2 regions of the Paenibacillus sp. IHB B 3084 genome follow, and region 2 is predicted to be linked to the other one. Evidence: predicted binding sites of a transcription regulator. Region 2 holds the regulator's gene; the other holds the start of a gene.
What was found. The regulator CtsR, encoded in region 2, represses protease genes until heat stress. The targets are predictions, from matches to a motif close to ATGGTCAATAAAGGTCAAACA.
Positions count from the first base shown of each region.

Region 1: clpP (ATP-dependent Clp endopeptidase proteolytic subunit ClpP) is a predicted target of CtsR. The motif match lies at 3,668-3,688, and genes of this name have one in related genera.

Region 1 covers NZ_CP013203.1:2,384,563-2,391,094, reverse strand. Annotated here, with positions in the region: gene whiA (DNA-binding protein WhiA) at 1-52, shown strand, start outside; gene ASL14_RS11180 (HPr family phosphocarrier protein) at 188-457, shown strand; gene ASL14_RS11175 (SIMPL domain-containing protein) at 729-1,487, shown strand; gene ASL14_RS11170 (PdaC/SigV domain-containing protein) at 1,719-2,828, shown strand; gene clpP (ATP-dependent Clp endopeptidase proteolytic subunit ClpP) at 2,960-3,556, opposite strand; tRNA gene ASL14_RS11160 (tRNA-Arg) at 3,765-3,839, opposite strand; gene ASL14_RS11155 (sugar-binding transcriptional regulator) at 4,075-5,112, shown strand; gene gap (type I glyceraldehyde-3-phosphate dehydrogenase) at 5,200-6,210, shown strand; gene ASL14_RS11145 (phosphoglycerate kinase) at 6,334-6,532, shown strand, end outside.
Region 2 covers NZ_CP013203.1:3,332,046-3,338,577, forward strand. Annotated here, with positions in the region: rRNA gene ASL14_RS15545 (23S ribosomal RNA) at 1-916, shown strand, start outside; rRNA gene rrf (5S ribosomal RNA) at 1,022-1,138, shown strand; gene ASL14_RS15555 (GNAT family N-acetyltransferase) at 1,303-2,490, shown strand; gene ASL14_RS15560 (CtsR family transcriptional regulator) at 3,060-3,524, shown strand; gene ASL14_RS15565 (protein-arginine kinase activator protein McsA) at 3,588-4,112, shown strand; gene ASL14_RS15570 (protein-arginine kinase McsB) at 4,142-5,206, shown strand; gene clpC (ATP-dependent protease ATP-binding subunit ClpC) at 5,251-6,532, shown strand, end outside.

The DNA.
Region 1 (6,532 bases), 950 kb from region 2:
AATTGACGAGATGGCTGACAAAATCAGGGGAGAAAATGGCCTGATTCCATAAAAGGAATGTCTGTGGGGCTTCTGCCCCGGTTTTTTTAGTTTTTTTTCTAGTGTCTGTCCCGGGTTAATGTTATAATGTGATAAATAAAATGGAGTAAGTAGTGTCCAGATTTATTTGATGAGGGGGTAAGCTGACATGTCAAAACATCCGGTAGTCGTACGCTTGAAAACAGGACTGCACGCCAGACCTGCTGCGTTGTTCGTACAGGAAGCGAATAAATATTCATCTGAGATTTTTGTGGAAAAAGAAGACAAAAAGGTTAATGCCAAGAGTATTATGGGTATTATGAGCCTTGCCATCAGTACAGGTACTGAAATTAACATTAGTGCTGAAGGTGCGGACGCCGAGCAGGCTGTAAACGCTTTAGTAAGTCTGGTTAGTAAGGTAGAGCTGGAAAATCAATAAACAAACATCTGCTTTGTGATATGGTAAATGCTCTTAGTGAAAAGCCCCTTTGGGGGCTTTTTTTGTATCCGGAAAAACAGAGTGGTCAATCCCCCGCTGGGCTGCTCCAATGGGGGTCTCTTTGAATACCGCCGCTGTGTTTGGCCCAAGCTACAAGTAATTTACATCCTGTGGTGGTACTCTGTTCGGAAATATGGTGCCTAACTGCAACCTTTTCCCTTTGTTTCCGTCTGGAAGGTACACACATCATCAAGAAAAGAGGGCGAATATGATGAAACATTGGACAAAAGCTGCAAATACAGCAGTTCTGGCAGGAGCATTATTGGCAGGAGTAGTAGCGGTAGGATTATGGACAGGAGCAGATCGCGCCTATGCCGCGTCAGCATCTACGACGGTAAGCAGTGTGATTAATGTGAGTGGCAGCGGGGAAGTATTGGTTAAACCCGATATTGCCTATCTATCCATCGGCGTACAATCTGAAGGAAATACAGCAGCCGCTGCCCAAAAAGCCAACGCCGCTAAAATAAGTAAGGTCACACAACTGCTGAAAGAAAAGTGGAGCATCAGTGCGGACGACATTCAGACGAGCCAGTTCTACGTGCAGCCTAACTATACCTACGACGAAAAAACTGGACAGAAGCTTAAAGGCTATATTGCCAACCATACACTTTCCGTTAAATACCGTGATTTGGATAAAATCGGTCAATTGCTGGATGGGGCCACACAGTCCGGAGCGAACAACGTGGATAACGTACGTTTTTCAGTAGAGAACTCTTCAGCTTATGAAGAAGAAGCGATTGCAAAGGCGTTGGGAAATGCTCAATCCAAAGCGAATGCTGTAGCGAAGGCAACCAAACGAGGGCTTGGAACTCTCCTGAACGTAACGGTAGATGGGGGAGATGCCCAAATCTTCACACAACGTGAGGCTGCTATGAGTAAAGCGCTCTTGGATACAAGCGGCGGAACAGAAATACAATCCGGTCAAGTGACTGTGAAGGTCCAAGTATCGGCACAATACGAATTGAACTAACGTACAGATTATAACGAAGCCACGAGCGTCCTGCTTTATTTGCAGGATGACTTGCTGGCTTTTTTATATGTCGAAACTATTTTGTAATGAGTCTGTAATAGCTGGGCCCCCTAGATGTACAGATTGAAATCGGAGAGTGTACAGATTGTAAACAACGAACATTGGGGTATAGATATAATAAGTAAAGTAATCAATACACAGTACACATCTACAACAGGAGGAATACTTCATATGAACAAGCATACAAAAAAATGGGGCTCCGCACTGCTGGCAGCGGGAATTTTAGTAGGAGTCGCAGTTGTTCCTGTTTCCTATATCGAGGCAGCTTCATCCAAACAACAGACTACAGCACAGCAACCAGGTGTTTCTATCCAATGGAATGGTAAAGCGTTGGCCACCAAAGGGATTCGGGTGAACGGAAGCACATTGATTCCCGTAGCAGCATTGCGGGACAGCCTAGGGATTCCGGTGAGTTATGATGCCAAAACAGCGACTTATACCGTAGGTAGTGGGTACAACAAGCTTTTCGTCATGTCCTCTTCCTCGTATACCTATGTCAATGTTAACGGAATCAGCACGCGTAGTATGATCGCCAAACAGATCGCCGGGAAGCTGTACATTCCTATGAGTCTGCTGAAAGACTATCTGGGTATCGATGCTCAGTGGAATGCAGCTCAGAAAACAGTAACATTGAGTAAAAGCAAGCTAAATCCGATCACGATTACGTCCCAATCTCTTCCGGCTTCGAGTGATGCAAAGGTTTCCTACAAGGTTAAGTACCCGCAAATCAGCGGTGGCCAGCTAAACCCTGAAGCTCAGCAGGCCATTAATAGTGTGCTCAAAAAGCAAGCGGAGGGAGTACTGGCAGCAGGCAAAAAGCAAGTAGCAGAGGGTGAACCTACAGTAGAAAGACCGTATACTTTCAGTAATGATTTTGCTATTGCCCATAACCAACAAGGGATTTTGAGCATCATTATGGAGGATTACTCCGATACGGCTGGTGCTCATGGTATGACGGCCCGTAAAGGATATACGTTCTCACTCGCTGATGGGAAATTGCTGCAATTGTCTGACGTGCTGAAGGCCAATCCTAATTACAAACAGTTTCTTAATAGCGACCTGAAGAAAAAAATTAATGGTCCAATGGTGAATGAAGGCGGCTTTGGTGGCTTCAAGGATATTGCGGCTAATCCAAATTTTTATGTAACGAATAGCGGTGTGACGATTGTGTTTGACTTGTATGAGTATGGGCCTTATGCGTATGGTATTCCTGAGTTCACTTATTCGTTTGGTCAATTGTTGCCTCAAGGCAGCAAGCCTTTTGCTGGACAGAATGAGTAGTACAGATGAATCATTTGGATTATTTATACCCAAAAGAACAGTAAACCCAAAAAAAGCTGCCTACCGGAAACAATTATCCGGTAGGCAGCTTTTTTGGTTTACCAGCTATTCAGAGACAATAATTCGTTCTCTTATACACCTTCTGGAGAGGAGCTAGTTAGCACTTTATCAATAATACCGTATTCCTTGGCATCATCTGCGGACATGAAATAGTCACGGTCGGTGTCTTTTTCAATGCGCTCCAGTGGTTGGCCTGTGCGATCTGCGAGAATGCGGTTCAATTTGTCGCGCATTTTCAGAATGCGGCGGGCGCGGATTTCAATATCCGTTGCTTGACCTTGCGCGCCACCCAGCGGTTGGTGAATCATAATCTCGCTGTTTGGCAAAGCAAAACGTTTGCCCTTGGCACCTGCGTTCAGCAAGAACGCACCCATGGAAGCCGCCATACCTACACAAATCGTAGACACGTCAGGTTTAATATATTGCATCGTATCGAAAATGGCCATACCGGCTGTGATCGAACCGCCAGGGCTGTTAACATACAAGTGAATGTCTTTTTCAGGATCTTCGGCAGCCAAAAACAGCATTTGCGCAATAATAGAGTTGGCTACAACGTCATTGACGTCCGAGCCCAACAAAATAATGCGATCCTTCAACAGTCTGGAATAAATGTCATAGGCGCGTTCGCCGCGGTTACTTTGTTCTACTACCATAGGAACATAGCTCACGTCAAAAAACCTCCCTTTAATATCGTTAATGGATTTGGTGGACATGCCGATTACACGTCCCTATTTATAAACTGTTACCGTATTAACCACATGATAAACAATTTCAAACAAAAAGTCAAAGAAAGTCAAACTAATGGTCAAAAAAAAGAGCCCTCTGCGCTCTAGTTGGTTAAAATAGTATATAGAAGCATTTAAACATTCATAAAAATGGCGCGCCCGCGAGGAATCGAACCTCGATCTCAGGCTCCGGAGGCCTACGTCATATCCGTTGGACCACGGGCGCACAGCTAATTGGAAACAAAGATGATTATATGATATACGGCATTGAATTGCAAGCTTTTATTACGTGCGCATATTCACATAAAAAGTTGAGAAATATAGGTTCAGATAGACTTGCATGTAGAGCAAATATTGGTTAAGATATACGTGGGACTTAAAAAGTTAACCCGGGACGTTTTAAGACCAGTTAGTGATATAGCATTAGAGACAGAACTTAGAAGTGTGCGGGAGTGGAAAGCATGCGAAAGATATTAGAAATACAGAAGCAGCTTCTGCCCGACCTCATGGATGTTTTGAAAAAAAGGTACACAATCCTGCATCAGATTATGCTGTCCGATGTTATTGGACGCAGAACGCTGGCGGCTTCACTAAACATGACCGAGCGCGTGTTGCGCGCCGAAACCGATCTTCTTAAAGCCCAAGGGCTGATTGAGATTGAGAGTGTGGGCATGAAGGTGAGCAAAGCAGGACTGGATCTGCTGGAACAGCTGGAGCCGATTGCGAACAACTTGTTCGGCCTGTCCCAATTGGAGGATCAGATTCGCCAAGCCTATGGTTTGAGGAAGGTGGTTGTCGTTCCGGGGGATTCGGATGCTTCTCCTTTAACGAAGCAGGAGCTGGGCCGTGCTGGGGCAAAAGCGCTGCTGGGCGTTATGGACGACGAGGATGTGGTCGCCGTAACAGGTGGCACGACGATTGCCGACGTGGCGGACCAACTGACACTACCTGCTAATGGCCCACTTAAGGGCGGATGGTTCGTACCGGCACGTGGGGGTTTGGGAGAAAGCATGGAAATGCAGGCGAACACAATTGCTTCCACAATGGCTCGTAAGGTCGGCTCACAATACCGTCTGCTCCATGTACCGGATTTGCTCAGCAATCATGCTTACAACTCCCTGCTTGAAGATACGAATATTCAGGATATTTTGAGCCTGATTCGAGAGAGTCGGATCATCATTCACGGGATAGGCAACGCTATAGCGATGGCACGCAGACGCAAGCTTGACCCCGAAACCTTTGCCCAGATCAGCAGTGAGGGCGCGGTTGCCGAATCGTTTGGCTATTATTTTAACGAAGACGGCGTCGTTGTTCACAAAATGCTGACGCTTGGACTCCGTTTGGAGGATATCAGGCGTACCGAGACGGTTCTAGGCGTAGCTGGAGGTAAGAGCAAGGCGGCCGCTATTCATGCAGTGCTGCGTTTCGGGCAGGAAGATATTCTTGTCACCGACGAAGGCGCTGCTGCTGAAATTGTAAGCCATTATTTGAATGGTTAATACGGATTTATGAATTGTGTTGTCTTGACGGGCTTTCGGGTCTGTCTTGAATATATAAACTAAACGAACTTTGGGAGGAACTCACTCATGACAGTTAAAGTTGGTATTAACGGTTTCGGACGTATTGGACGCCTTGCTTTCCGCCGGATTCAAAACGTGGAAGGTATTGAAGTAGTAGCAATTAATGACTTGACAGATTCCAAAATGCTGGCACATCTGTTGAAATATGATACAACACAAGGTACTTTCCAAGGAGAAGTAGAAGTACACGATGGCTTCTTCAAAGTAAACGGTAAAGAAGTTAAAGTTTTGGCTAACCGCAACCCTGAAGAACTGCCTTGGGGAGACCTGGGCGTAGATATCGTTCTGGAATGCACAGGTTTCTTCACAACTAAAGAAGCTGCTGAGAAACATTTGAAAGGCGGCGCTAAAAAAGTTGTTATCTCCGCTCCAGCTACTGGCGACATGAAAACTGTCGTTTACAACGTAAACCATGAAATTCTGGACGGTACTGAAACTGTAATCTCCGGTGCTTCTTGCACAACGAACTGCCTGGCTCCTATGGCTAAAACACTGCAAGACAAATTTGGTATCGTTGAAGGCCTGATGACTACAATTCATGCTTACACTGGCGACCAAAACACTTTGGATGCTCCACATGCTAAAGGTGACTTCCGTCGTGCTCGCGCAGCAGCTGAAAACATCATTCCTAACACAACTGGTGCTGCTAAAGCCATCGGTCTGGTAATTCCTGAACTGAAGGGTAAACTGGATGGCGCGGCTCAACGTGTACCAGTAGCAACTGGTTCCCTGACTGAACTGGTAACTGTTCTGGAGAAAAACGTAACTGTTGAAGAAATCAACGCTGCGATGAAAGAAGCTTCCGATGCTGAAACTTACGGCTACACTGAAGATCAAATCGTTTCTTCCGACATCAAAGGTATCACTTTCGGTTCTTTGTTTGACGCAACTCAAACTAAAGTCCTGACTGTTGGCGACAAACAACTGGTGAAAACTGTAGCTTGGTACGACAACGAAATGTCCTACACAGCACAATTGATCCGTACGTTGGAATACTTCGCTAAATTGGCTAAGTAAGAACAGTCTTATCGCGCAACATCATAGAGCGGAAACAGCAGTTATTGTTTCCGCTCTTTATATATCAAAATGTGCCTTAAATTCCTGTTTCGTAAAATTAAAAGGGTGCGGAGGAATATGGAGATGAACAAAAAGAGCGTACGTGATATAGAACTGAATGGAAAACGGGTGTTTGTTCGTGTAGATTTTAACGTTCCGGTTGAGGACGGTAAAATTACGGATGACAAGCGTATTCGTGAAACCTTGCCAACGATTAACTACCTGATTGAAAAAGGTGCAAAAGTTATTTTGGCGAGTCACTTTGGACGTCCAAAAGGTCAGG
Region 2 (6,532 bases):
TAACGACTTGGGCGCTGTCTCAACGAGAGATCCGGTGAAATTTTAATACCTGTGAAGATGCAGGTTACCCGCGACAAGACGGAAAGACCCCATGGAGCTTTACTGCAGCTTGATATTGAATTTGGGTACGATCTGTACAGGATAGGTGGGAGCCTAAGAGACTTGAGCGCCAGCTTGAGAGGAGGCATCCTTGGGATACCACCCTGATCGTATCTAGGTTCTAACTTGGTACCGTGATCCGGTACGAGGACAGTGTCAGGTGGGCAGTTTGACTGGGGCGGTCGCCTCCTAAAGAGTAACGGAGGCGCCCCAAGGTTCCCTCAGAATGGTTGGAAATCATTCGAAGAGTGCAAAGGCAGAAGGGAGCTTGACTGCGAGACCTACAAGTCGAGCAGGGACGAAAGTCGGGCTTAGTGATCCGGTGGTACCGCATGGAAGGGCCATCGCTCAACGGATAAAAGCTACCCTGGGGATAACAGGCTTATCTCCCCCAAGAGTCCACATCGACGGGGAGGTTTGGCACCTCGATGTCGGCTCATCGCATCCTGGGGCTGAAGTAGGTCCCAAGGGTTGGGCTGTTCGCCCATTAAAGCGGTACGCGAGCTGGGTTCAGAACGTCGTGAGACAGTTCGGTCCCTATCTGTCGTGGGCGTAGGAAATTTGAGAGGAGCTGTCCTTAGTACGAGAGGACCGGGATGGACGTACCGCTGGTGTACCAGTTGTTCCGCCAGGAGCACCGCTGGGTAGCTATGTACGGAAGGGATAAGCGCTGAAAGCATCTAAGCGTGAAGCCCCCCTCAAGATGAGATTTCCCAATTAGTAAGACCCCTTGAAGACGACGAGGTAGATAGGTTGGGGGTGGAAGTGCAGTAATGCATGGAGCTGACCAATACTAATCGGTCGAGGGCTTATCCTAAAGAATAAAATGCAATGGAGTTTCGGATCCAGTTTTCAGGGTGTAACACCTTGAAGGTATGTAGAAGATACATACGTATAGGCGAATTTACGATGTAAATTCATGTTTGGTGGCGATAGCGGAGGGGTTCCACACGTACCCATCCCGAACACGACCGTTAAGCCCTCCAGCGCCGATGGTACTTGGACCGCAGGGTCCTGGGAGAGTAGGACGTCGCCAAGCAAAAGTAAGAAGGATCATGATCTCCTTGAGATTGTGGTTCTTTTTTTATACATTTTTACTATAACCATCTGTTCCTAAGGTTGACAGAGAACCAAGGCTTTGCGACACTCTAAAGGTGTGATCTTTTTGTGGAAGTCCAAGTATGCGAGCGAGGTGACAAACTTATGGAAATCAGGCAATTACAACGTGAGGAATTTGAAGCTGCTATTGAGTTGTCTCAATATGCTTTTCAGTTTACAATGTCCCCGGAGGATCTGGAGAAATCCAAAAAGAAATTCAAACCAGAACAAACTTGGGGGATATTCGACGGAACGGACTTGAATGCGAAGCTGACTTTGTTACCGCTACAGGTATACATACAAGGTCAGGTTTTTGACATGGGGGGCATCGCTGGTGTGGCAACGTGGCCGGAAAAACGGCGCGGGGGTCTGGTTTCACGCCTTTTAACGCATGCGCTTGAAGAGATGAAGGATGCGGGGCAGAGTCTTTCTTTTTTACATCCTTTCTCCTTTGCCTTCTATCGTAAATTTGGATGGGAAACGTATATTGAATACAAAAAGTATATCATTCCGACCGATAAATTCCCTGCCAAGCTTAAAACCGAAGGAACGGTCAAACGGGATGTGAAGGATATTTCTGATCTGGACCAAGTGTATCAAGCCTATGCTTCGCGTTATAATGGTACACTGGTACGAAACAAGGAATGGTGGCAAGAGCGGACATTAAATAAAAACTACCGGACCGCAGTGTACTACTCTGAAGCAGGCGATCCTCAGGGATATGCTTTATACAAAATTGAAGATAAGCAATTGAATTGCGACGAACTGGTATATATTAATGAAACGGCACGGCGGGCGTTGTGGACGTATTTTGCCAATCATGATTCGATGATAACCCAAGGTAAATTCATTTACATTCCGGCCGATGATAAGCTGCCATTTCTACTGGATGATCCACGAATTCAGCAGGAAACAGTGCCTTATTTTATGGGCCGTATTGTAGATGCTGCTGCTTTTGTGGAGAAATATCCTTTTGAGGCCATTGGAGAGGAAACACATTTGAACTTATATCTGACAGATCGATATGCTCCATGGAATGAAGGAATATGGACATTGACGGTCACCGCGGAAGGGCAAGGACATTTGGACAGAGTGGATTCAAACAGTTCTTCCGAGGACGCAATAGAAGCTGACTTGAGTGTGAGTATCCAATCGCTGACCACCCTGATGCTTGGCTATCAGCGGCCTGATGATCTGTATAAGTGGAGTCGTATTACAGGGCGCAGCGAGTCTGTATCTGCATTAGAACGTGTAATACCGGTAACACAAACATTTTTGCTGGATTTTTTCTAATTGTAACGATCTTAAATGCTCTTGAGTCTTCATTTTTTAGGGAATATAGCTTAAATACCTTTTATAAGGTGTGGATGATTTTAACGATATTTTTCAGAACTCTTTCCGTAAAGGGAAGAGTTTTTCTTATATTGTATAAAACATAATTAGATTGCGAAAAATGATATTGACCCCTTGGCAAAAATATATTTTGTGCTATAATGTGAATATAGTCAAAGAAAGTCAAAGTCAATGGAGCCTGTAGTGCTTCATTAGAATGGTGTGAATACGCTGAGTTTTTAGCCGTATATAATACATTGACACCAACACAGCATGAAAAGATAGACCTGATTTGTTGATAAACATCCACTGTAATCTCATGGGCGTGAGGAAAGGTGTATGATCTATTACGAATAAAGGTCACACTAGAAGCTAAACGGGATGTTTTTAAGTGAGGACGGAGGGTGAATTAGCTCCGCTACTGGCTTAGATTACTGACTTTACCGTTTGGTTAAGTTCAATATACGGCGGACTCTGTGGAGCGTGAAATGTACTGAATATTTGCGTTTCCGTTAGTGGAGGATGATGAAATGCGCAATGTTTCCGATATTATTGAACAATATTTGAAGAGCATATTGCTGGAAAGTCCCAAAGGTTTAGTGGAAATTCAGCGTAATGATTTGGCTGACCGCTTTTCCTGCGTGCCGTCGCAAATTAATTATGTAATCAGTACCCGCTTTACGCTGGAAAAAGGCTATGTGGTGGAAAGTAAGCGCGGTGGTGGGGGATACATTCGCATTCAGCGAATTCAACTGCCCGCACAGCATGCGATCCATACCCATCTCCATCAAAGCATTGGAGAGGAAATTAGTCAATCGGCAGCGGAAGGACTGATTTATCAGTTGGAGGAAGCCCGTTTTTTAAGCAAAAGGGAAGCTGGTTTAATGAAGGCCGCTTTATCAAGGGACACATTATTGCTGAAGCTTCCCTATCGTGACCAGCTACGGGCAAGGCTGCTTAAGGCTATGCTGATTTCGTTGCTGGTGGCCAGATAGCGTGTGATTCAAGATTTGGATGTAGGGATTTGTAAAAATCCTGACGCTGAAGGAGGTGCTTTTATGCTGTGCCAAGAATGTAATAAACGGCCGGCAACTTTGCATTTCACCAAAATTGTGAATGGCGAAAAGACAGAGTTTCATATTTGTGAGACGTGTGCGAAGGAAAAAGGGGAGATGATCCCTGGTACACCTAATGGCTTTTCAATTCATAGCCTATTGTCGGGTATGCTGGATTTCGAATCCAGTACAAAGAGCCAGTCGCCAGGCCATAGCGGTCCGCAGAACCTGCAATGCAAGGAGTGTGGCATGACCTATGCACAGTTCAGTAAGCTGGGACGCTTTGGGTGCCCGTCGTGCTATCAATATTTTGACAGCCGTCTGGACCCGTTGTTCAAGCGTGTGCAGGGCAATACGAGCCATGTGGGCAAGGTTCCGGTTCGCACCGGAGGTCGATTGAAGGTTAAACGGCAAATTGACGATCTGAAAAAAGAGATGCAACAACATATTGTACAGGAAGAATTTGAATCAGCCGCTGAGCTTAGGGATCAAATCAGAGAGCTTGAAAAAGAAATGACTGAAGAGTAAAGTTTGTGAAGAGTAGGAGGGGATGCGTAATGCCTAATATCCGGTTTACGGAAAAGCCGCTAAGTGATTGGATGCGTGGTGATGCTGCGGATTCAGAGATTGTCATTAGTAGCCGGGTGAGAATTGCGCGTAACTTGCAGCATCTGCCTTTTCCCATGCTTGCTACCAACCAGCAGTCGGAAGAAGCACTTCAACGCTTGACGGATATCCTTCAGTATGATGATTTAGGACGCTTTGGTACCTTTCATACCCTGAAAATATCCGAGTTGGATGAGATCGACAAGCAGGTGCTAGTTGAGAAGCATTTGATTAGTCCTAATTTGGCGAACGAATCTCGTAACGGTGCTGTTTTGATTAGCGATGATGAATCGGTTAGTGTTATGATAAACGAAGAGGATCATCTGCGTATCCAGTGCTTATATCCGGGATGTCAGGTTAGAGAAGCTTGGGAACGTGCTATGGTTATTGATGATGCATTTGAGGCGCATGTCGATTATGCATTTGATGATCGTAGAGGTTTTCTGACCAGTTGTCCGACGAATGTTGGCACAGGGATGAGAGCTTCAGTGATGATGCATCTGCCCGCACTGGTCATGACTCATCAGATTAACCGCATTTTGTCTGCTGTTTCACAGGTAGGTCTTACCGTTCGCGGTATTTATGGTGAAGGCAGCGAAGCGGTCGGCAATCTGTTTCAGGTATCCAATCAGATTACACTGGGACAAACCGAAGCGGAAATTATCGAAAATCTGCATGGCGTTGTGCTGCAAATTATAGAGCACGAACGTTCCGCCAGGGAACGGCTGATGAATGAGTCCATGCTGCGGATTACAGATCGGGTGATGCGTTCATTCGGTATTTTGTCATATGCAGCGGTACTGGATTCCAAGGAGGCCGCACAGCGGTTGTCCGATGTACGTCTTGGCGTGGACTTGGGGATTTTGGAGCGTCCATCCACCGCAGCGATGAATGAGCTGAATGTGATGACGCAACCCGGATTTCTGCAAAAAAGCTTTGGTGATAAAATGAATACCGGTGAGCGCGATATGTACCGGGCGAAGCTGATCCGGCAAAAATTAGGCACAACCCTTTAATATATAGAATGATCTGAAATACACACTGTGGAGGTGCAGGATATATGATGTTTGGAAGATTTACGGAACGCGCACAAAAAGTGCTTGCCTTGGCTCAGGAAGAAGCTGTTCGATTGGGACACAACAACATTGGCACGGAGCACATTTTGCTCGGCCTCATTCGTGAAGGTGAAGGAATTGCAGCGAAAGCCTTGATTGGTTTAGGGCTAGGACTGGAAAAAATTCAGGATGAAGTGGAAACGCTGATTGGACGCGGTCAAGAACAACCGACGAACATTGCCTATACTCCACGCGCCAAAAAGGTTATCGAGCTGTCTATGGATGAAGCTCGTAAGCTGGGCCATACCTATGTAGGTACAGAGCATATTTTGCTCGGTCTTATCCGTGAAGGCGAAGGTGTAGCAGCCCGTGTACTGAATAACTTGGGTATCAGCCTGAACAAAGCACGTCAGCAAGTGCTTCAATTGCTTGGCAGCAGCGAGGCTGTTTCCAGCCATCACGGTGCTCCGGCTAATGTCAGCACACCAACGCTGGACAGCTTGGCACGTGATTTGACGGCATCTGCGAAGGAAAACAATCTGGACCCTGTCATTGGGCGTAGTAAGGAAATTGAGCGTGTAATTCAGGTGCTCAGCCGCCGTACGAAGAACAATCCGGTTCTGATCGGTGAGCCAGGGGTAGGTAAAACGGCAATTGCCGAAGGACTGGCTCAAAAAATTATTGCCAATGAGATTCCCGAAACGCTGCGTGACAAGCGTGTTATGACACTGGATATGGGTTCTGTGGTAGCAGGTACCAAATATCGTGGTGAATTCGAGGATCGCTTGAAAAAGATTATGGACGAGATTCGTCAGGCCGGAAATATCGTACTGTTCATTGACGAGCTGCATACGCTGATCGGTGCAGGTGGAGCGGAAGGTGCAATTGATGCCTCCAACATTTTAAAGCCTGCTCTGGCACGTGGCGAGCTGCAATGCATCGGTGCGACAACGCTGGACGAATACCGCAAATATATTGAGAAGGACGCTGCTTTGGAACGTCGCTTCCAGCCGATTACGGTAGATCAGCCTTCTCCAGAAGAAGCTATTCAAATCTTGTATGGCCTGCGTGACCGTTATGAAGCGCATCACCGTGTGAAAATTACGGATGAAGCCATTGAAGCGGCAGTAAAATTGTCGGATCGTTATATCACCGACCGCTTCCTGCCGGATAAAGCAATTGACCTTATTGATGAAGCAGGCTCCAAGGTAAGGCTGAATTCCTACACGGTACCGCCAGACCTGAAACAGCTGGAAAACCGTCTGGAAGATATCCGTAAGGAAAAGG